DNA from 4 places in the Streptomyces sp. NPDC053431 genome. Region 3 is predicted to be linked to each of the others. Evidence: riboswitches for the same ligand, from Rfam matches in the RefSeq annotation. Region 3 holds a riboswitch; each other region holds the start of a gene.
The links. Region 3 has a riboswitch for cyclic di-AMP ahead of ACIGXE_RS27875 (transglycosylase family protein). Riboswitches for the same ligand answer to the same signal wherever they lie in the genome.
Positions count from the first base shown of each region.

Region 1 (5,343 bases), on a different contig from region 3:
GCTCGACCCGGCTTCACGCCCGCCTGGAGCGCGAACTCGCCGAGTTCTGCGGCTTCGAGGCGGCGCTCGTCTTCTCCTCCGGCTACACCGCGAACCTCGCGGCGCTCACCGCGCTCTCCGCCCGGGACGGCCTGATCGTCTCGGACGCGGGCAACCACGCCTCGATCGTCGACGGCTGCCGGCTGTCCCGGGCCGAGACGGCGGTGGTCCCGCACGCCGACCCCGAGGCCGTCGCCAAGACGCTCGGCGCGCACCCGGACCGCCGGGCGATCGCGGTCAGCGACTCCGTCTTCTCGGTCGACGGCGACAAGGCGCCCCTCACGGCGCTCGCGGAGGCCTGCCGGGCGCACGGCGCGGGCCTGGTCGTCGACGACGCGCACGGTCTCGGGGTGCTCGGTGCCGGCGGACGCGGCGCCCTCCACGAGGCGGGGCTGGCGGGCGACCCGGACGTCGTCGCGACCCTCACCCTCTCCAAGTCGCTGGGCAGCCAGGGCGGTGCGGTGCTCGGCCCGGCCCGGGTGATCGAGCACCTGGTGAACGCGGCCCGCACCTTCATCTTCGACACCGGACTCGCCCCCGCCGCCACGGGCGCCGCTCTCGCGAGCCTGCGGCTGATCGTGGCCGAACCGGCCCTCGCGGACCGGGCGCGCACGGTCGCGACCACGCTCCACCGCCTCCTCACCGAGGCCGGGCTGACCGCCGTGCGCCCCGACGCCGCCGTGGTCTCGGTCCGCGCCCCGGGCCCGAACGAGGCCCTCCGCTGGGCCGCCGACTGCCGGGAACTCGGTGTGGCCGTCGGCTGCTTCCGCCCCCCGTCCGTCCCGGACGGCATCTCGCGGCTTCGCCTGACGGCCCGCGCCGACCTCACGGAGGCGGAGATCGAGCGCGCGGTCACGACCATCGTCCGCACGGCACCGGAGGGCGCGAGGGCCTGAGCCCCCGCCGGCGGCCGGGCGCGGGCAGCGGCTCGGTGCCCGCCGCCCGCAACCGGGCCGGTCGTCAGGCTCGTCCTACAGCGCATCATGCTGAGCCTGAACGCGCCCTTCACCGACCTGCTGACCTCGTCCTTCCGCCGCCTGCTCGCCTTCGCCTGGGGGCAGACCCGGGCCTGCGCCTTCGCGATCGCGCTGCTGTCGGGGGTGGCGGCGTCCACGCTGCTGCCCGGGCTCCCGGTGGCCCGCTACGACCTGCTCGTCGTCTACGGCGTGCTGCTCACCCTGCTCTTCTGGCTGCGCGGCTGGGAGTCGGGGCGGGACGTCGCCGTCATCGCCGTCTGCCATGTCATCGGCCTGGCGTTCGAGCTGGTGAAGGTGGCGCTCGGCTCGTGGAGCTACCCCGAACCGGCCGTGCTCAAGTTCGCCGGCGTCCCGCTGTACGGAGGGTTCCTCTACGCGGCCGTCGGGAGCTACGTCTGCCGGGCGTGGCACCTCTTCGACCTCGAGCTGGTGCGCTACCGGCCCCGGGCGACGGCGGTGGTGGCCGCGGCGATCTACGTGAACTTCTTCACCCACCACTGGCTGCCGGACGCCCGCTGGCCGCTCGCCGCGCTGCTGCTGGCCGTCACGGCGGGCACCTCCGTGCGGTTCACGGTGCGCGGTGCCCGCCTGCGGATGCCGCTGGCCCTGTCCTTCGTGCTGATCGGCTTCTTCCTGTGGCTGGCGGAGAACCTCGCCACGTACGTGGGCGCCTGGCGCTACCCGTACCAGCTCCACGGGTGGCAGCCCGTCGGCGTGGAGAAGTTCGGCGCCTGGTCGCTGCTGATCAGCATCACGTTCGTCCTGGCGGCGGCCACCCGCCCCCGCCCCGCGGCCGGGACCCGGGCCCTGGCGTCTAACTAGGAGTCGCCTTCCTCGACGTCGCCGTCCCCGGCCTCGCCCCTGCGCCCGTGGGGGCGGCGCTGTTCCTCGCGGCCCAGGCCGGGGGACTGGCGCTTGGCGCCCATGCCGTGCGCGTCGGGCGCGGTGTCGCCGCGGCGGCCGCGTACCGCCTCCTCGGCCTCCTGGCGGGCCTCGGCGTCACCGCTCTCGCCGACGGCCTCGGACGGTGTGGTGCGGGGCGGCGCGTCCGCGGGAAGGGTGCGCCGGCGCTCGTGGTGGCTCATGCTCGTCCTCCGTGTGCGTACGGACGATGGGTGGGACGTGGATGCGGCTGCCCGGTGGCCTCACGCGGAAACACCGGGCGCCGCGGCGAGCACGAAGGGGTGGCCGGCCGGGTCCGTGCAGCGCCGCACGGCGGTGCGCCGGTCGAGGCGGGTGCCGTCGACCTCGGCCGCCACCGGCCGCGCGCCCAGGCTGATGGCCTCGCGTTCGGCCTCGTCGAGGGCGTCGGGGGCGACCAGGATCCATAAGTGGGCCTGCTGGGAGTCCTCCGGCCGTGGCCAGCTGGGCGGAGCCTGGCCGGGGTCGCGGTGGATGCCGAGGACGACGCCCCCGGGGGAGCAGATCAGGAGCAGGTCGGGGTCGCCCTCGGCCGGTTCGGCGGTGCCGCCCAGCAGGGCGGCGTAGAAGCGGGCGAGGGGCTCGGGATCGCTGCTGTCCAGGACGAGGACGGTGCTCTTGGAGACGGGGTGCCGGGAGACGGTGTTGTCGGAGAGGGTCATACGGCTCGTGTGCCCGCTCAAGGGCCTTACAGGCACGCCGAGTCCGCATCCGGCCGCCGCGCGCACGGTTCACCGCTTCGGGCGACAGATATCCGCATATCTTCGCCGATCGACGTCCAGGCCGGCCCGATCGGTGGCACTCTGACGCGAAGCGCAATCCGGGCGGGGCCCGGTGGGAAAGGGACGGCGTCGCCATGGCAGACCACCAGGAAGCAACCGTCACGCTGCCGAGCGATCCGGCCTCGGTCTCCGCCGCCCGGAGGTACGTCGCCGAGGTGCTCACCTCCTGGGGGCTCGGGAGCGCGAGCGACACGGCGGACACGGTCCGGCTGATCGTCTCCGAGCTGGCGACCAACGCGGTGCAGCACACCTTCGGCCGGTCGCCCACCTTCACCGTCGACGTGCGCCTGGAACGCGACGAGCGGCTGCACATCGGCGTGACCGACAGCCACCCGCGGTGGCCCCGGCGCCTCCCGGCGGCCGTCCAGCAGGACAACGGGCGCGGCATGGTCATCATCCGCTCGCTGACCGCCGAGGCCGGCGGCCGCCTCGCGGTGACGCCGACGGCCGAGGGCGGCAAGACGGTCCGGATCAGCCTCCCCTGGACGGCGGCGACGCTGACGCCTCGATAGGGACGCTGACGCCCCGACAGGGCGGGCCGCCCCCGGGACCGCCCGCCCCCGCGCGCGCCGACCCCGGGGACGGGAGTCGTGGGGGCGGGGGCCGCGGAACGGGCCCGGTGGGCGCCGGGCGGCGGGCGCGGCGGGATCCGCGGTCAGCGGACGCGGCCGTAGAGCACCTTGGCCGACCAGATCTTGTCGAGCTTCACCCACGAACCGGTCTTCGGGGAGTGCCAGATCTTGTTGTTACCCGCGTAGATTCCGACGTGGTACACCCTTCCACCGGAATGGAAGAAGACGAGGTCCCCCTTCTGGCGGCTGGACGCCGCGATGTGCCGGGTCTTGTTGTACTGCTGCTGCGCGGTGCGGGGCAGCGTCTTGCCCGCCTTCTTGTACGAGTAGAGCGTGAGGCCCGAGCAGTCGAACCTGGTGGGGCCCGTAGCGCCGTACTTGTAAGGCGATCCCTTCTTCGAGGCGGCGACGCTCAGGGCCGTGTCGGCGTACGAGGTCGCGGCCTGGGCCTCCGGCGCCGCTCCTGGGGCGAGCAGCGTGCCGCCCACGGCGGCGAGGGTGAGAGCCGAGACGGCTCCGGCCCGGGACAGCAGGGACGGGACATGAATCTGCGCAGTCATGCGCAACCCTTCGTCAGCCGCCTGTGAAGGATGACCTGTCGGGTTCGGGCAGGCGAAGATGCCCGGCCGCGGCTGCGGCTTCACCCCGAGGGCCGTCACCCTTGCGGGCACGTCCCGTGTTGCTCGGGTCCTCCACTCCTGCCGATCCACTCCTGTCGACCAGACGTCCGGGACGGCGGCAGGACTCGGCGTCCGCCCGGACCGCCCCGCCTCGGGTGGCGGGGGCTTGTCGTCGACAGGGATCTTGACCCACACCTAGGGCGAAATCCGAGCTGAAACGGCCATATGTGAGGCTCCTCACGACTGATCCATTCGAGTGGACAGTCGGGTTTCGCGATCTTCGGAGGTTTGGCCGACGACCCCGTCACCAGCGATGGAATGCCCGATTCCGCTAGATGTGTACACCTGTTGCGCAACTTACCTGAGCTCCATGTCGATTCGTCGACTACGCCGAACGGGGGAGCGATTCTGCGTCGCGCATGCCCCGTGTGGACCTCGACACGACACGCGGTGTTGTCAACTCGCCTGCTCTCCGGGGAGGGTGACGCGCCCTGAGCGCCGCTCGCCGTCCAACACCCTTAGCGCGCGCGTCAATGTGGCCACGTGGACCTCGCTCTCGCCCCGCATATGCATGAGCGTCAGGGCGTCCCGGAGCGCCGTCGCGCGTCCTATCAGGGCCTGGGCGGCTCGCAGGGCCCCATAGGTATGCGAGGACCTGGATGGATTGATTCTTCCCAGCAGGTCGACGACTTCGAGGTACGCGTCCACGAACTCGCTCTCGGCGCGCGTCAGCGCGGGGAGCGGCGGCAGCTCCGGGACCATGGCCGGCTCACCCCTCGTCGGCGGTGCCGGCGGACCCGCGGCGGCTCTGCACGACGTGGTCGACCAGGCCGTACGCGCGCGCCTCCGTGGCGTCGAGCACGGTGGTCCGGTCGATGTCGGCGTCGACCCGGCCGCGGTCCCGCCCGGTGTGCGCGGCGAGCAGTCCGGCGACCAGCGCGCGCTGTCGCAGCAATTCCCGCGCGTGGATGTCGAGATCGCTGGGCTGACCCCGCAACGGCTCGTCCAGCGTGGGCTGCTGGAGGACGATCCTGGCCCCGGGCAGCGCGAGCCGCCGGCCCGGGGAGCCGGCCGCGAGCAGCACCGCCGCGGGCCCGACGGCCTGACCGAGGCAGATGGTCTCCACCTCGCACGAGACCGTGCCGATCGTGTCGTAGATCGAGGTCATCGCGCTGATCGAGCCGCCGGGGGAGTTGATGTAGAGGCTGATCACCTGCTCCGGGGCGGCGTGGTCGAGGTGCAGGAACTGGGCGATGACGTCGTTGGCCGAGGTCTCGTCGACCGGCGTGCCCAGGAAGACGATCCGCTCCTGGAGCAGCTTCGCGTACGGGTCGAGGGTGCGCGTGCCGTAGCTCGTGCGCTCGGTGAACTCCGGAAGGACATATCGCAGGGCGTGCCGCATGGCGCTCCTCCTTCTGTAAAAAATGTACAG
Region 1 is NZ_JBITXX010000004.1:316,489-321,831, reverse strand. It holds gene ACIGXE_RS14135 (8-amino-7-oxononanoate synthase) at 1-935, shown strand, start outside; gene ACIGXE_RS14130 (DUF817 domain-containing protein) at 1,023-1,838, shown strand; gene ACIGXE_RS14125 (hypothetical protein) at 1,835-2,101, opposite strand; gene ACIGXE_RS14120 (VOC family protein) at 2,162-2,599, opposite strand; gene ACIGXE_RS14115 (ATP-binding protein) at 2,794-3,231, shown strand; gene ACIGXE_RS14110 (C40 family peptidase) at 3,375-3,851, opposite strand; cyclic di-AMP (ydaO/yuaA leader) riboswitch at 3,855-4,052, opposite strand; gene ACIGXE_RS14105 (hypothetical protein) at 4,368-4,673, opposite strand; gene ACIGXE_RS14100 (ATP-dependent Clp protease proteolytic subunit) at 4,681-5,313, opposite strand.
Region 1: linked by a shared signal. The riboswitch ahead of ACIGXE_RS14110 (C40 family peptidase) and the one ahead of ACIGXE_RS27875 (transglycosylase family protein) in region 3 are both predicted to bind cyclic di-AMP.

Region 2 (5,343 bases), on a different contig from region 3:
GTGTAGACGGGCGAGAGGGACAGGCTCTCGGTGCGGATGTCCCGGTCCTCGATGCCCTGCGCGTGCAGCGCGTCCAGGAGCGCCTGTGCCGCGGTCTTCTGGGCTCCCATCGCCTCCTTGGCGTTCTTGCGGGTCGCCTCGACGCCGACCGAGAGCACGGCGAGATCGGGCGCGGCGGACGAGGTGCCGTTCCCGGTCACCGTCACCGTGGTCGGCGCCTCCTGCTGTACGGCGGCGGGGCGCACCGCCGGGCCGGGCCCGTCGGCGAGGGCGGGCGCGGCGGCTCCGAGGAGCAGCCCGCCGAGCGCCGCTCCGACGGCGAGGGCGCGCAGCCCGCCGGCGCGCGGCTGTCGGGACCGGCCCTCGGCGCGGCAGGCCGGCCGTCCTCCGGCCTCCGATGCGGACGGGTCCTCGGGGTGGTGACGAGGCGTCATGGGCGTTCCCTTCGACGGTGGGCGCTGTTGCTCCGGCGGGCACATCCCACCAGCCGCCGCCCGCCGCATCCGCTCGCCACTCCTGGGCGGCCCGGGTCCTTCACCTCTCCGTACCAGGCCGTCGGAAGATCGGCTCGGGGCGCGGCGGGCATCGCCGTACCCGTCGGAGGGTTCCGGAGCGCCTCCGGGACGGGCCGTGCCCAACGGGCCCGGTGCGGCCTCGGGTGTACCGCTCCACGGCCCCGGGAGCGCGTGCGCCCGGGGCCGTGGTGGTCCGTCGAGGTGCCGGCTAGAGCGGCATGAGGTCGGGGCGCTTGGCCTCGACGTGGTCGCCGGAGCTCTCGCCGCGCAGCCGGCGCCCGATCCACGGGACCAGGTACTCCTTGGCCCAGTGGATGTCGTCCTTGCGGACCTCCAGGGTGCCGCGCGGCGGCTGCGGCGGCCACGGCTGCTCCGGGTCGGCCGGTACGGGCAGGCCGAGGACCTGGGCGGCGCGCAGCGCGACCCGGGTGTGGCCCTCGGGCGAGAGGTGGAGCCGGTCCTCGTCCCAGGCGCGCCGGTCCTGGACGGACCTCAGCGACCACAGGTCGAGCACCGGGCAGCCGTACCGGTCGGCGATGGCCCGGACGTGCCCGTTGTAGGTGGCGATCTTGCCGCGCAGGTGCTTGAGCAGGATCACGTCGCGGGTGTCGAAGCCGGTGGTCACCATGACGGTGCCGACGGCGGAGGTGAGGTCGGCCACGGCGCGCTCGAAGCGCTCGGCCACGTCGTCGGGGTCGGTGCCGGGGCGGATGATGTCGTTGCCGCCGGCGCAGAACGTCACCAGATCCGGGGCGAGTTCCTTCGCGCGCGGGACCTGTTCCGCGACGATCTGGTCCAGTAGGCGCCCCCGTACGGCGAGATTGGCGTACCGGAAGCCGTCGAGCTCCGGCAGCTGGTCGGCGAGCAGGACCGCGAACCGGTCCGCCCAGCCGACGTACGCCCCGTCGGGCCCGGGATCTCCGACGCCCTCGGTGAAGCTGTCACCGATCGCCGCGTACGACCCGAATGCGTTCTTGTCTGTTGATCTCGAATCGTCTGCCACGGGAGCACATCTTTCCTCTCCCGGTGTGACCTACGCGACCGTAAGGAGGGGTTGACGCCGGGTGACATATGCCACCGATAAAGATTCTCCCAAGCCGGAATACGCCGGAGGCCCGGCACAGGGATGCCGGACCTCCGGGCGCCTGACGGGCGCTGACGTGACGTCAGATGCTCACGCCGTGCGAACGCAGGGCGGCCAGCGGGTCGATGTCGGAGCCGTACTCCGGCCCGGTGCGCATCTCGAAGTGCAGGTGCGGGCCGGTGACGTTGCCGGTCGCGCCGGAGAGGCCGATCTCCTGGCCGCCGGTGACGGTCTGGCCGGCGGAGACGGATATCGAGGACAGGTGCGCGTACTGCGAGAAGGTGCCGTCGGCGTGCTGGATGACGACCTGGTTGCCGTAGGCGCCGCCGTCGCCGGCGGAGTAGACGGTGCCGGGGCCGACCGCGTGGACGGTGGTGCCGGTGGAGGCGATGAAGTCGACGCCGGTGTGGTAGCCGGAGGACCACATGGCGCCCGCGGCGCGGTACGGGGTGGAGATGCCGCCGCTGACCGGGGCGACCCAGCCGGAGGACGAGGTCGCACCGGACGAGGTGGCGGCCGGGGCGGCGGTGGTCGCGGCGGTGGCGCCCGCGTCCGGGGAGCGCTCGCTGCTACGCGAGGCACGCTGCTGGTCGCCGGAGCTCTGGTGCGCGCGCTTCGGGGCGGCGGCCTTGTGCTCGTGACCGGCCTTGGCGGCGTGCTTGCCGCCGAGGGTGAGCTTCATGCCCGGCAGGATCAGCGACGGGTTGCCGCCGATGACCTGGCGGTTGTCGCGGTAGAGCTTCTGCCAGCCGCCGGCCAGGTGGTGCTCGGTGGCGATCTTGGACAGGTAGTCGCCGCGGACGACGGTGTACGTCTTCGGGGCGGACGGGGCCTTGGCAGGGGTGGCGGCGGGCGCCACGACGGCGACGGCCTGCTGCGCGGCGGCGGACGGGGCGGCCTGCTCGGCGGCGTGCGCGCCGGTCGCGCCGATGAGCGGGAGGGCGACGACGGCGCCTCCGGCGCCGGCGGCGACGAACCCGCGGGTGATCGGGTTGGCCTTGGGACGGCGGTGCTTACCCTTCGCGGGCATGGCGAATTCCTCTCCGTCGCCTGCGAGGTGAGCTGTCGGGTTCGGACTGGAGATGTCCGGCCACGCGACGCGTGGCTTCACCCCGAGCCGTCCTTCTTCGAGGGATCGGCAAAGTACCTGGGTCCCCCGCTCCTGCCGTGTACGGGTGGGTGCGGAAACCGGGCGGCGGCAGGATTCGGCGGTCCGTCCGGAGTGAGCGCGACGCTAGACGAGGGGGGTCGACGGGAACAAGCCACTGTTTTCCCGCCCTCGCACATTCCGGGAAATCCGGCGGGAATTCCGGTCACCCTCCGTGGATGACGGTCCCTCGATCCGCCTTTCCAGAAGGGAATTTGAAAAAGACGATCAGGCACGGTCCGTCACGTGTATGACGCTGCTCACGCCCCGCTTCCCATCTGCCAAGGAATCAGGGCGCGTTACCTCGAAACCCTCAATTCGGACAGATGTCCCATTCCCTCCCGAGGGGGTGCGTGGGGGGCCCCTCACCTGGATGATTGCCCCGGGAACCGATCTCGAGACCAGGAGCAACCGTGACGCAAGCGACGACCGAGCCCGAGCTCACCGGCGTACGCAACTTCCGCGACCTTGGCGGGCTGCCGACCGTGGACGGCCGGTCCGTGCGCCCCGGACGCCTGTTCCGCAGCGGCCATCTGGCCCACGCCACCGCCGAGGACGCCGCCTTCCTGGGCACCCTGGGCCTGCACACCGTCTTCGACTTCCGCAACGACGCCGACCGGCGCTTCGAGGGGGACGACGTGCCGCTACCGGGCGTGCGGAACGTGAACATACCGTTGAGCGACCCGGCCGACGGCAAGGAGTTCTGGGAGATGGTGCGCCAGGGCGGCCTGCCGCTGCTGCGCGATCTGCTGGGCGACGGCAAGGCCGCGGCCCGAATGTCCGGTTCCTACCGGAAGATGATGGTCGAGCGCACCGCGGAGCACAGCCGCGTCCTGCACGCGATGGCCGAGGACAGCGTCCCCGCCCTCATGCACTGCGCCGCCGGCAAGGACCGGGCCGGCCTGTCCATCGCGGTCTCCCTGCTGGCCGTCGGCGTCGAGCGGGAGGCCATCGAGGCCGACTACCTGAAGTCGAACGCCCCGCACCGCCGCTACAAGGTGCAGCGCAGCTCCACCGCCCCGGACGGCATGGCGCCCGAGGTGATGGAGCTGCTGAGCCCGCTCTTCGACGCGCGGGTGGAGTATCTGCGGGCCGCCTTCGAGACGATCGACGCGACCTGGGGCTCGGTGGACGCCTACCTCGTCCAGGGCCTCGGGCTCTCCCCGGAGAGCCGGGAGCGGCTCCGTGAGCGGCTGCTCACGGACATCTAGGCACGGCGGACCCCGGGAGCCCGGTCCCGGCGGTCCCGGCGGTTCCGGCTACTGGTTCTGCCCGCCGAGCATGAAGAGCAGGTAGAGGAAGCCGGCGAAGAGGTGCCCCGCGACCAGGTAGGCGAAGAGGCGGAGCGCCAAGCCCTTGGGGAACTTGCCGGCACCGCGCTCCTCGCCGGTCACCGGTACGGACTTCTCGGACATAGCAGTTCCTTTCGGATGGTCAGCGCCGGTGCGGGGTCCCGTCACCGAGGCACAGCTCGGCGACGGGGCTCTGCATCAGGGTGTGGACGAAGAGCAGCTCGGCCCCGGCGCGGGTGGCGGCGCCGATCCGGTGCGGGGTGAGCGAGTCGAAGTGCGCGCTGTCGCCGGGATCGAGGACGTGCACGGCCTCGCCGAGCGCGAGCCGCACCCGGCCCTCGATGACGTGGATCCACTCCTCGCCGGGGTGGACCCGCACGATGTCCGCGCGGGTCGCGTACGGCACGTGGACGCGGAGGCACTGCATCGCGCGCCCGGCGCCGCCGGCCTGGCGGTAGATCCAGCCGTCGGCCTCGACCGGCTCGGAGCGGCCGGCCCGCACCACGGGGTCACGCTCGGGCGGCAGCTCGCCGAGCAGCTCGGACACCGTCGTACCGTAGATACGGGCGAGGGCGAGCAGCATCGGCAGCGAGGGCTGCCGGTTCCCGGTCTCCAGCCGGGAGAGGTGGGCCGGGGAGAGACCGGCCCGCTGCGCGGCGGCCTCCAGGGTGAGCCCCCTGCGGCGGCGCAGGGCCCGCAGCTGCGGGGCGACGTCCGGCAGGACGTCCGGGGCGGCGGGTTCCGGGGCGGGGTCCCCGGGGACGTGGTCCATGCGTCCATTCCGCCAGGGTCATGCCTCTGAGGCAAGTTTCTTGCCTCAGAGGCAAAACCATGGGGGCGGATTCGGACAGCCGGCCCTCAGCGCTGTGCGACGGCCTGCTTGACCAGCGTCTTTCCGAAGTCCCACATCAGTCCGCCGCCTCCGTGGGCGTCGTCCATGACCGCCGTGAAGGCGGTCACGAAGCGGTCCACGTCCGCCTCGTCGATGATCAGCGGCGGGATCAGCTTGATCACCTCCAGATGGTCCCCCGACACCTGGGTGAGGATGCGGTGGCGCTGGAGCAGCGGCACCACGACCATCTGGGCGAAGAGCCCCTTGCGCGCCGCCTGGAGCATCGTCCAGCGGCTGCGCAGGCCGAGCGAGGTCGGCCGGCCGAACTCGATGCCGATCATCAGCCCCCGGCCGCGGATCTCCTTCAGCAGCTCGTAGCGCGGTACGAGCTCGCGCAGGCGCCCGGCGAGCAGGCCGCCGATCCGGCGCACGTGCGCGACCGTGTCCTCGGCCTCCATCACCGAGAGCACCGC
Region 2 is NZ_JBITXX010000018.1:101,107-106,449, forward strand. It holds gene ACIGXE_RS31320 (SIMPL domain-containing protein) at 1-434, opposite strand, end outside; gene ACIGXE_RS31325 (SGNH/GDSL hydrolase family protein) at 724-1,518, opposite strand; gene ACIGXE_RS31330 (peptidoglycan DD-metalloendopeptidase family protein) at 1,682-2,629, opposite strand; cyclic di-AMP (ydaO/yuaA leader) riboswitch at 2,634-2,820, opposite strand; gene ACIGXE_RS31335 (tyrosine-protein phosphatase) at 3,160-3,957, shown strand; gene ACIGXE_RS31340 (DUF6126 family protein) at 4,006-4,161, opposite strand; gene ACIGXE_RS31345 (helix-turn-helix domain-containing protein) at 4,181-4,810, opposite strand; gene ACIGXE_RS31350 (aspartate aminotransferase family protein) at 4,897-5,343, opposite strand, start outside.
Region 2: linked by a shared signal. The riboswitch ahead of ACIGXE_RS31330 (peptidoglycan DD-metalloendopeptidase family protein) and the one ahead of ACIGXE_RS27875 (transglycosylase family protein) in region 3 are both predicted to bind cyclic di-AMP.

Region 3 (5,343 bases):
GGTCTGCGGAGGGGGCGTTTCCATGTCTGCCTTGCTCGGGGTCTCGGGGCGTGGTGACGACTCTACGGGCGGTCGGCGTGGTCCACGCCGTCCCACAGGTTGTCGTACCAGGGGCGGTCCGTCGCGCCCTGGTCGGTGCGGGGCCGGTGCTCCGCGTCGGGGTCGTTGACGGTGAAGCCGGTCTCGCCGGGCATCACGTAGTGCAGGTGCTCGCGGGCCAGCCGGCGCACATAGGCCGGGTCCTGGAGGCGGGCCTTCTCGTCCCGCAGCTCCTCGACCCGGCGGGCGGCCTCGGCGGCCTTGCGCTCCTGGTCGGCGATCTCGCCCTGCTGGGAGACGTACTGCCGCATCGGGTAGGCGAGCGCCACCACCAGCGAGCAGACGACGAGGGCCAGGAAGGCGGCGCGGCCGGTGAGCCGGGAGCGGCGCGCCTGGCGGCGGGTCTGGGAGCGGTAGACACGGGCGGCGGTCTGCTCGCCGAGCAGCCTGATCCGGGTCGCGGTCGAGAACCGGTCCCGGTCCTTCACGGCCATGTCGTGCGCCTCCCCTGGTCAAACGTGCGTCCCCGCACACGGTACGGGACCGAGTGCGGGGACGTACGGAAGCTGCCGCTACGGAGAGGCTCAGCCCTTGAAGCGCGGGAAGGCGCTGCGGCCGGCGTAGACCGCGGCGTCGTCGAGGATCTCCTCGATGCGCAGGAGCTGGTTGTACTTGGCGACGCGCTCGGAGCGGGCCGGGGCGCCGGTCTTGATCTGGCCGCAGTTGGTGGCGACGGCGAGGTCGGCGATGGTGACGTCCTCGGTCTCGCCGGAGCGGTGGGACATCATGCACTTGAAGCCGCTGCGCTGGGCGAGCTCGACGGCGTCCAGGGTCTCGGTCAGCGAGCCGATCTGGTTGACCTTGACCAGGAGGGCGTTGGCGGTGCCCTCCTCGATGCCGCGGGCCAGGCGCTCCGGGTTGGTGACGAACAGGTCGTCGCCGACCAGCTGCACCTTGGCGCCGAGCTTCTCGGTGATGACCTTCCAGCCGGCCCAGTCGTCCTCGAACAGCGGGTCCTCGATGGAGACCAGCGGGTACGCGGAGACGAGCTCCTCGTAGTACTCGGTCATCTCGGCGGCCGAGCGGGACTTGCCCTCGAACTCGTACGAGCCGTCCTTGTAGAACTCGGAGGCGGCGACGTCGAGCGCGAGCGCGATGTCCTTGCCGGGCACGTAGCCGGCCTGCTTGATCGCCTCGAGGATGAGGTCGAGGGCCTCGCGGTTGGAGCCCAGGTTCGGGGCGAAGCCGCCCTCGTCGCCGAGGCCGGTGGAGAGGCCCTTGTCCTTCAGGACCTTCTTGAGGGTGTGGTAGACCTCGGTGCCCCAGCGGAGGGCCTCGGAGAAGGACTCCGCGCCGATCGGGGCGATCATGAACTCCTGGATGTCCACGTTGGAGTCGGCGTGCGAGCCGCCGTTCAGGATGTTCATCATCGGAACGGGCAGCAGGTGCGCGTTCGGGCCGCCCAGGTAGCGGAAGAGCGGGAGGTCCGAGGCCTCGGAGGCGGCGTGCGCGACGGCGAGGGAGACGCCGAGGATGGCGTTGGCGCCGAGCGAGGACTTGTCCGGGGTGGCGTCCAGGTCGAACATCGCCTGGTCGATCAGACGCTGCTCGGTGGCGTCGTAGCCGACCAGCTCCGGGCCGATCTGCTCGATGACGGCGAGCACGGCCTTCTCCACGCCCTTGCCCTGGTAACGGTTGGGGTCACCGTCGCGGAGCTCGAGGGCCTCGAACGCACCGGTGGAGGCACCGGACGGCACGGCAGCACGGCCGGTGCTGCCGTCGTCGAGGCCGACCTCGACCTCGACCGTGGGGTTGCCTCGGGAGTCCAGGATTTCCCGGGCTACGACGACGTCGATGGACGGCACGAGCATCTCCTTCTGGGATGTGACGCTGGTTGTGACGCATGCGGCAAGGTCTCGTTCGCCTTGCGACAAGAGCCTAACCGGCTCGGGGGCTCCGGCCAGCCGGGCGCCCGCCCCCTGGGACGAAAAAGGACCCGAGGGCAGGTATCTGGGGACGAAACGCCCCGGATCTACCGGAGGGTAACCACGTCGGACCGCCTGGAGCGGCGCCGTGAAGGCGGGTGGAGCCGCGCCATGGAGGCGGGTGGAGCGGCGCCGTGGAGGCGCCTGGAGCCGCGCGCCGTGGAGCCGCGCGGAGCGGAGAAACCCCGGTCCGGAGCGCACGGGGGAAGGGCGCTCCGGACCGGGGTGGTCACTCACCGCGGGAGGGTCGGCAGGCTCACTTGAGGTGGAGCTGCTGGCCCGGGTAGATCAGGTCGGCGTTCTCGACGACGTCCTTGTTCAGCTGGAAGAGCTTCTCCCAGCCGCCCTTGACGCCGTGCGCCGCGGCGATCTTGCTGAGGGTGTCGCCGGCGACGACCTTGTACTCGCCGTCGCCCTTCTTGACCTTCTTGCCGGTCGGGGTGGTGACGGTCTTCTTGGACTCGCTCTTCTTCGGCGCCTGGCGCTGCTCGCTGCGGGTCGCCGGCTGCTCGGTGGTGCGCTGCGGGGCGGCGGGCTTCGGGGCGGCGGTCTCGGCCGAGCCACCGTCGTAGGCGGCGCTGGACAGGCCCACGCCACAGCTCGGCCAGGCACCCTTGCCCTGGCCCGCGAGGACCTTCTCGGCGACGGCGATCTGCTGCGACTTGGAGGCCAGGTCGGCGCGCGCGGCGTAGGCGGTGCCGCCGTACGCGGCCCAGGTGGAGTTGGTGAACTGCAGGCCGCCGTAGAAGCCGTTGCCGGTGTTGATGGACCAGTTGCCGCCCGACTCGCACTGGGCGACGGCGTCCCACTCGGAGGCGGTGGCGGCCGAGGCGGTGCCGGCGGTCATCAGCGGGGCCGCGACGGCGACGCCGGCGACACCGGCGAGCGCGACGACACGGGTGACCTTGGCGGCACGACGGTGCTTGCCCTTGCCGGAAAGCAGCATGGAAGTTCTCCTCACCGACGCCTGCGAGGTGAGCTGTCGGGTTCGGGCGAGTGAGTTGCCCGGCCGCGTGACCTTGCACGCGGCTCCACCCCTAGCCGGTCGCCGGCCGTCTGTCTCAACGGCCGGGGACGGCACCTACCTTGGGTCCCCCGCTCCTGCCTTCGGCGCTTGCGCGACGACTGTTCCCTCCGTCCGGCGGCAGGATTCGGCGTACCGGTCGGTGGGGCCCGCGGTGGCGAGCGGTCACGACCGTAGACACAGACCCCGGGGAAGTTCAAAGTCCATCAACCCGGAAAAATCGCCCCTACTTGCACGCCGTCAGGGGCTGTTTGTGCAGGTGAGGGGCGACCCGAGCAAAGTTTGCGGACGTGACACGCCAGTTCGGGAAGAGAGACCCATGTCTCACTTACGCAGAACGGACATTCACCCCCGAACTACTTAGGAGATTCCGTCAGGCCGAGGTCCAACTCAAGGCTCTGACCAGGGATGATGAGGTCGGGGTCGGAACCGACGGTCTTCTTGTTGGCGCCGTAGAGGGCGGTCCAGCCGCCCGGCAGCCCGTTCTCCTCCGCAATGCCCGACAGACTGTCACCCGGCTTGACGGTGTATTCGTCCGCCTTGTCCGTGGTGCCCGAATTCTCGGTCGTGGCCGTGTCGGTCGCGTCACCCTTCGCCCCGTCAGTCGGCGCGGCGTGTCGCCCGGAATCGGATGAGGTGTCCGGGTTGCCCGGCTCTTCCGGCGCCGCGTCACCCCGGTGCTTGCCGGTGCCCGGCGCGGTCGCGTCCGGCGTACCGGGCGTACCCGGCAGACCCGGCGTCGTGGACGTATCGGGTGTTACGGGCATGCCGGGCGTCACGGGGGAGGTGGGGGTCCCGGGGGTCGAGGTCGCGGGGCCGGTCGGCGTCGCGGGGGTGACCGAGCCGGCCGGGGCCGAGGGCGCCGCGGGGGTCACGGAGGGCTCGACGGTCTCCCGGTCGGAGCCGGCGGGCAGGCCGTCGGTGCGGTTGGACTCGGGGACGGGACCCGTCTTCTGCTTCGGCGTGACACCGGGGCCCGGGTCGACCCCGGGCGCCTTGCCGTCGTTCGTCAGACCGGCGATGGGGGCGCAGGTGGCCCACTGGGTGTCGCCCGCGGCGAGCGCCCGGTCCGCGACGGCGATCTGCTGGGCGCGGCTCGCGAGGTCGGCGCTCGGCGCGTAGGCGAGGCCGCCGTGGCGTTCCCAGCTCTCCTGGGAGAACTGCAGGCCGCCGTAGAGCCCGTTGCCGAAGTTGGCGCTCCAGGCGCCGCCCGACTCGCACTCGGCGACCCGGTCCCATGTCGTCGCGTCGGCGGCGGAGGCGGAGCCGGTGGCGAGCAGTGGCAGCGCCATGGCCGAGCCGGTGACTCCCGCCGCGACGACGAGCGCGGGAGCCTGGCGGGGTCTGCGGTGACGTCCGTTCCCGGAGCGCATGCGGAGTGCCTTTCGCGTGACAGCTGAGACTGCGGGTGAAAGTAGCGGCATTCGAACGTGAGTCACAAGTCGATGCAGCGGAGATCACGCGAAGATCACATTCTTGACGGCCCGTCAGCTCCGCGGGTCTTTGTGGGAAGGCGTGAACTCCACCGGAAGGGTGCGTAGGCCACGCATGATGAGCCCACCCCGCCACCGCAGTTCCGCGGGATCGGCCCCAAGTCGCAGGTCCGGAAGGCGAGTCAGCAGCGTCGCGAGCGCGGTCTGCCCCTCCAGACGGGCGAGCGGCGCACCCAGGCAGTAGTGGATGCCGTGCCCGTACCCCAGGTGCTGGTTGTCACGCCGCGCCAGATCCAGCACGTCCGGCTCCGCGAACCGCGCCGGGTCCCGGTCGGCGGCGGCGAGCACCACGAGGACCGGGTCGCCGGCCGGGATCCGCTGCCCGCCGACGGTCAGCGCCTCGGTGGCGAACCGCCAGGTGGCCAGCTCAACGGGCCCGTCGTACCGCAGCAGCTCCTCGACGCCGGTCTCCAGGAGCCCGCGCTCCCCCGCCGCGAGCGACTCCTGCAGCCGGGCCCGCTGCCCCGGGTCGCGCAGCAGCGCGTACACCCCGTTGCCGATCAGGTTGACGGTGGTCTCGAAGCCGGCGAAGAGCAGGATGAAGGCCATGGCGGCGGCCTCGTTCTCGGTCAGGTGCTCACCGTGGTCCGAGGCCTTGATGAGCCCGGAGATCAGGTCGTCCCCCGGCTCTCCCCTCTTCTTGTGGATGAGCTCCAGGAGGTAGCCGCGCATCTTCTTCACCGAGCGCGCGACCCCGCCCCGCGGCCCGCCGCCGTGCCGGATCATCATCCCGGCCCAGTCCCGGAAGTCGTCCTGGTCCTCGCGCGGCACCCCGAGCAGGTCGCAGATGGCGTAGATGGGG
Region 3 is NZ_JBITXX010000014.1:45,304-50,646, forward strand. It holds gene ACIGXE_RS27860 (DUF501 domain-containing protein) at 1-24, opposite strand, end outside; gene ACIGXE_RS27865 (septum formation initiator family protein) at 63-533, opposite strand; gene eno (phosphopyruvate hydratase) at 624-1,910, opposite strand; gene ACIGXE_RS27875 (transglycosylase family protein) at 2,281-2,970, opposite strand; cyclic di-AMP (ydaO/yuaA leader) riboswitch at 2,974-3,147, opposite strand; gene ACIGXE_RS27880 (transglycosylase family protein) at 3,405-4,421, opposite strand; gene ACIGXE_RS27885 (cytochrome P450) at 4,536-5,343, opposite strand, start outside.

Region 4 (5,343 bases), on a different contig from region 3:
GAGCAGTCTCTACCGGCTGGGGCACTGGTGCGCCCGGCACTTCGTCATCACCATCGCGCTGTGGCTCGCCGCCGTCGCCGGACTCCAGATCGCCGACCGCGCGGTGGGCGGCCAGTTCTCCGACAACTTCGCCCTGCCCGGCGTGCAGTCCTCCGAGGGACTCGACGTGCTGCAGGCGCACGACCCGGCCGCCGGCGGCTACGGGGCCCAGGTGGTCCTCAACGACCCCTCGAAGCCGCTCACTCAGGACGCCTCCCAGGTGAACTCGGCGGTCGCGGCGTTGCAGAAACTGCCCGACGTGCTCAACGTGCAGAACCCGCTGCCGCCGCCGGGCACGACGCCGCCGACACCGCCCGCCAATGTGCCCAACACGGGCCCGCTGTCCACGGACGGCAAGACCGCCTACATCACCATCCGCTTCAGCGTCCCGCCGTCCACTCTGGGCACCGACTACCTGAACGGCGTCGACACCGCCGTGCAACCCCTGCGCGCCGCGGGCGTCGACGTCGAGTACGGCGGCCCGCTCGGCGAACTGGCCCGGCCGGCGGCCGACGACCGCACCAGCGAGGCGATCGGCTTCGCCGTCGCGATCGTGGTGCTCCTGATCGGCTTCGGCAGCGTCATCGCCGCGGTGATGCCGCTGGTCACCGCGCTCATCGGCGCGATCTGCGGGCTCGCGCTGCTCGGCCTGACGGCGGCGGCCTTCACCTTCGGCACCGTCTCGCCGACCCTGGCCACCATGATCGGTCTGGGCGTCGGCATCGACTACGCGCTGTTCCTGATCACCCGTCACCGCCAGAACATCATGAACGGGCACGATCCCGACGACTCCGCGGGCCTGGCGACGACCACGAGCGGCCGGGCGGTCCTCGTCTCCGGCTGCACCGTCATCATCGCCCTGTCCGGCCTGTGGGTCTCCGGCGTCACCTTCATCGGCAAACTCGGCCTGGCGGCCGCCTTCACGGTCGTCACCGCGGTCGTCGCCGCGCTCACCCTCGTCCCGGCCATGCTCGGACTCGTCGGACGCCGCATCGACCGCTACCACGTGCGCAAACCCGTCGCGGAGACCGACGCCGAGCCCAGCGCCCCCGCGCACGGCACCTGGCACCGGTACGCCCAGCGGGTGGAGCGGCGGCCCTGGTACTTCCTGGTCGGCGGGGTCGTCACCCTGGTGATCCTGGCCATCCCGCTGTTCTTCATCCAGCTCGGCCACATCGGCGACGGCGCCGACCCCAAGTCGTTCACCGACCGGCGCGCCTACGACCTGATCTCCACGGCCTTCGGGCCCGGGGCCAACGGGCCCCTGACCGTCGTGGTGGACCAGACCGCGGTCCCGGCCGGCGATCGATCGGCGCTCGCGAGCAAGCTCCAGCAGTCGCTCACGAACGTGCCCGACGCGGCCTCCATCACCCCCTTGCAGCCCACTCCCGACGGTGACGTGCTGATCGGCACCGCCTACTCGGTCGCCTCCCCGCAGGACGAGAAGACCACCCAGCTCACCAACCACCTCGTCGACGACGTGCTGCCGCAGGCGGTGTCCGGCACGGACGCGAAGACCTACGTCACCGGGACCACGGCCGCCCAGGTCGACTTCCTGGACATCGTCTCCAGCCGGCTGCCGCTGATCATCGCGGTCGTCGTGGCGCTCGCCTTCCTGGTCATCCTGATCGTCTTCCGAGGGCTCCTCGTGGCCCTCAAGGCCGCCGTCCTCAACGTGCTGTCCATCGCCGCCTCCTACGGCGTCGTCGTGGCCGTCTTCCAGTGGGGCTGGGGCGGCCCCGCCCTCGGCGTCTCCGGCAAGGTGCCCATCGAGAGCTACGTGCCGATGATGATGTTCGCCATCGTCTTCGGCCTCAGCATGGACTACGAGATCTTCCTGCTGTCCCGGGTCCGCGAGGCGTGGCTGCGCACCGGCGACGCCGAGGCGAGTGTGGCCCACGCCCTGGAGATCACCGCGAGGGTCATCACCTGTGCCGCGCTGATCATGGTGAGCGTCTTCGCGGCCTTCATCGTGTCCGACAACATCGTCATCAAGATGCTCGGCCTGGGACTCGCGGTGAGCGTGCTCATCGACGCGACCGTCGTCCGGCTCCTGCTCGTGCCCGCCGTGATGACCCTGCTGGGCCGGCACGCCTGGTGGACCCCCCACTGGCTCGACCGCATCCTCCCGCACCTCGACACCGAGGGGGAGGCGGCCCTGGAGCAGGACGAGGAGCGGGGCCGCGAGCCGGCCCACTGAGCACCGCGCGTGCACATTCGGACAAAGAGGTAGATGTCACTCTATTAAGCTCCAATGCCGGAATGCTGAAGGAATTCCGGCATTGGAGCTATTTCTGTGCCGTAAGGGCATGAGGGTGGGGCTGAGTGAGATGGGTCACGGCTATTCCGGGCCGGGGAATGCTGGCGCGACGTCAGATGCGAGCCGGTGAAGAGGCGTTGGCGCGGCGCGGATGAATGAGAGGAATGATCCTTTATATTTCCTCGAATGATCCATTTGCTTTGATTAATTTCCGTCTTGTTCTCGCCGGATGAATTCGCTTACGGTCACCCGGCAACCGGACGGAAACGCCGAATCCTGCCGCCGACCGGGAACCGCACACACGACCACTTCCGGCAGGAGCGGGGGACCCAGGTTTGCCGCCGGTCCCGGACTCCGGGGACGGCTCGGGGTGAAGCCGTGCCTCCAGCGCGGCCGGGCATCTCCTGCCCGAACCCGACAGCTCACCTCGCAGGCGGAGGAGAGGACCCCGCCATGCGTGGAAACGGCAAGCACCGTCGCACCAAGAAGTCTCCGCTCACCCGCGGCATCGCCGCCGCCGGTCTCACCGGCAGCGCCGCGCTGGCCCTGCCCCTGGCCGGCGCGACGACCGCGGGCGCGGTCACGCCGCAGGCGGCGCACACCGTCGCAGTCGAAAAGGCGACGGTTCGCGTGGCGCAGGTGGCGCAAGCCACGCAGCTGGCGAAGGCGCCCGCCACGGTCCGTTATTCCGTGGTCGCCGGCGACTCCCTTTCGAAGATCGCCCGCAAGTATTCGGTGAAGGGCGGCTGGAAGAAGGTCTACCAGGACAACCGGCGCGCCGTCGGCGCCGACCCGGGTCTCATCCGCCCCGGCCTGCGGCTGACCGTCGACGCCCGGGGCGCGGCGCTCTCGGGGGCGAAGCCCCCGACCGCCCGTACCGGGACGGCGGCGAGCACCAAGACGGGCGCGAGCGCGGGCACCGTGGTCCAGGCCGCGGCCCCGGCGAAGGCGACCTCGTACCCCGACAACCTCGACGGCTGGATCCGCGAGGCCCTGGACATCATGGCCAAGCAGGGCATCCCCGGCAGCTACGACGGCATCTACCGCAACATCATGCGCGAGTCGTCGGGCAACCCGCTGGCCATCAACAACTGGGACTCCAACGCTTTGGCCGGCACCCCCTCCAAGGGCCTGCTCCAGGTGATCGACCCGACCTTCCAGGCCTACCACGTCCCGGGCACGGCCAACGACCCGTACGACCCGGTCGCCAACATCACGGCGGCCTGCAACTACGCGGCCGACCGCTACGGCTCCATCGACAACGTCTTCGGCGCCTACTGACCCCGGCGCACCCGCTGACAGCACACGGTGCTCCCGTACCCCGGCCGACCGGGGTACGGGAGCACCGTCGTACGTGCGGGTCCCGGTCGAGGGCCTCGGACCCGGTGGGGCTGACGGCGGCGGGGTGGCGATCCGCGGGGGCCGGGAGCCGTCGGTTCAGTCCGCGACGCGGACCGCGCGGGCCGGGCGGATGGCGGCGGCCCGGCGGGCCGGGCCCACGGTGGCCAGGAGGGATGCGGCGAAGGTGGCCGCGGCCAGGGCGCAGATGCTGGTCCACTCCAGCGGGAACCCGCCCTCGAGGCCTTCGAAGGCGGCGCTGTTGCGGTACATGAGCCAGGTCGTGAGGACGCCGAGGAGGGAACCGAGCACGATCCCCTCCGAGGCGACGAAGGCGCTCTCCCAGAGGAAGGACCGCTGCACGGTGCGCGCCCGGAAGCCGAGGGCCCGCAGGATGCCGATGGTGCGGCGGCGTTCGCGTACGGCCCGGACCATGACGACGCCGAGGCCGGTGATGCCCACGCCGAGGCCCAGGGCGAGGAAGCCCTGCATGAGGCGGAAGAAGGCGGTGCTGGAGTCGAACTGGTGGCGGATCTCGGATGCGATCGGGGTGGCCACCAGGCTGGACCGGAGCTGCTCGCCCTGCACCTGGGCGGCCAGGTCGTCCGCGGAGGTGCCGGGGCGGGTGCTGACGAGGGCGGAGGCGTTCTGCGCCTGGTCGCCGTAGAGCTCGCGGATGCTCCGCTCTCCCATGACGACGGGGTAGGTCGTCGAACTGGCGCCGGTACCGGGGTAGAAGACCATGCCGTTGTCGAGCACCCCGGCGATGACCTTCTGCTCGCTGCGGCCGGTCCGCGGGTCGGTGACGGTGAGGGTGTCGCCCGGGTCGTAGTAGTCGCCGGCCGGGCCGCCGGTGCTGCCGAAGAAGCCGTCCAGGACGACGTACCGAGGGTCGGTGGCGAGCGCGTGCCAGACCGCCGCGTCGTCCGCGAGCCCGGGCAGCCGCTCCCGGAAGGTGATGCCGGTGATCGCGCCGTCCGGCACCCCCACGGCCGCGACGTCCAGCGGCTGGGTGCTGCGGTGCCCGGGGTCGGTGGCCCGGCCGGCGGCGTTGAGCAGCGGTGTGACGGCGGAGATCCGGGCGGCCGACGGGCCGTTGCGCAGCTCGGCGACGAGCCGGTCGCCCGCGACCTGGGGGTTGTAGTCGAGCCGCAGCGAGTACCCGGCCGTGGCGTCGGTGACGACTCCGTCGACGCCGGCGCGCAGGATCCCGGAGATCTCCGTCAGCAGGACGAGGACGAACACGATCAGCGTGTACATCACGAGCGTGGCGCCCGTACGGAAACGTTTCGCCAGGGGGTAGGCGACCGCGAGGCGCGCCGCCAGCCCCGACTCCGAGGGCCGCTCGAGCAGACGCCGCACGGGGCGGAGCAGGGCCTTCTGGTTGTCGCTGACGAGCACGACCGCGGAGAACGCGGCGAGGGCTCCCTGGATGACGTACACGGACATGGAGGGCGTGTCGAAGATCCGGGGGCGCAGGACCGGTGCCAGAAGGGTCCACGCGAGCACCGCGCCCGCCACGAGCGTGGTGGCGGCGTGCCGGGGCATCACGCGCATCAGGGCAGGGGTGGCGAACGCGAGCGCGAGCGCCGGCATGAGGTAGGTGGCGTCGGCCTGGCTGCGAGCGATCGCCGGCACGGCCGCGAGCGCGAACAGGATCGACAGGACGCTGCACACGACGAGCAGCCTGCGGCGCGGGCGCCGGC
Region 4 is NZ_JBITXX010000002.1:172,836-178,178, forward strand. It holds gene ACIGXE_RS06725 (MMPL family transporter) at 1-2,239, shown strand, start outside; cyclic di-AMP (ydaO/yuaA leader) riboswitch at 2,592-2,748, shown strand; gene ACIGXE_RS06730 (transglycosylase SLT domain-containing protein) at 2,753-3,580, shown strand; gene ACIGXE_RS06735 (ABC transporter permease) at 3,737-5,343, opposite strand, start outside.
Region 4: linked by a shared signal. The riboswitch ahead of ACIGXE_RS06730 (transglycosylase SLT domain-containing protein) and the one ahead of ACIGXE_RS27875 (transglycosylase family protein) in region 3 are both predicted to bind cyclic di-AMP.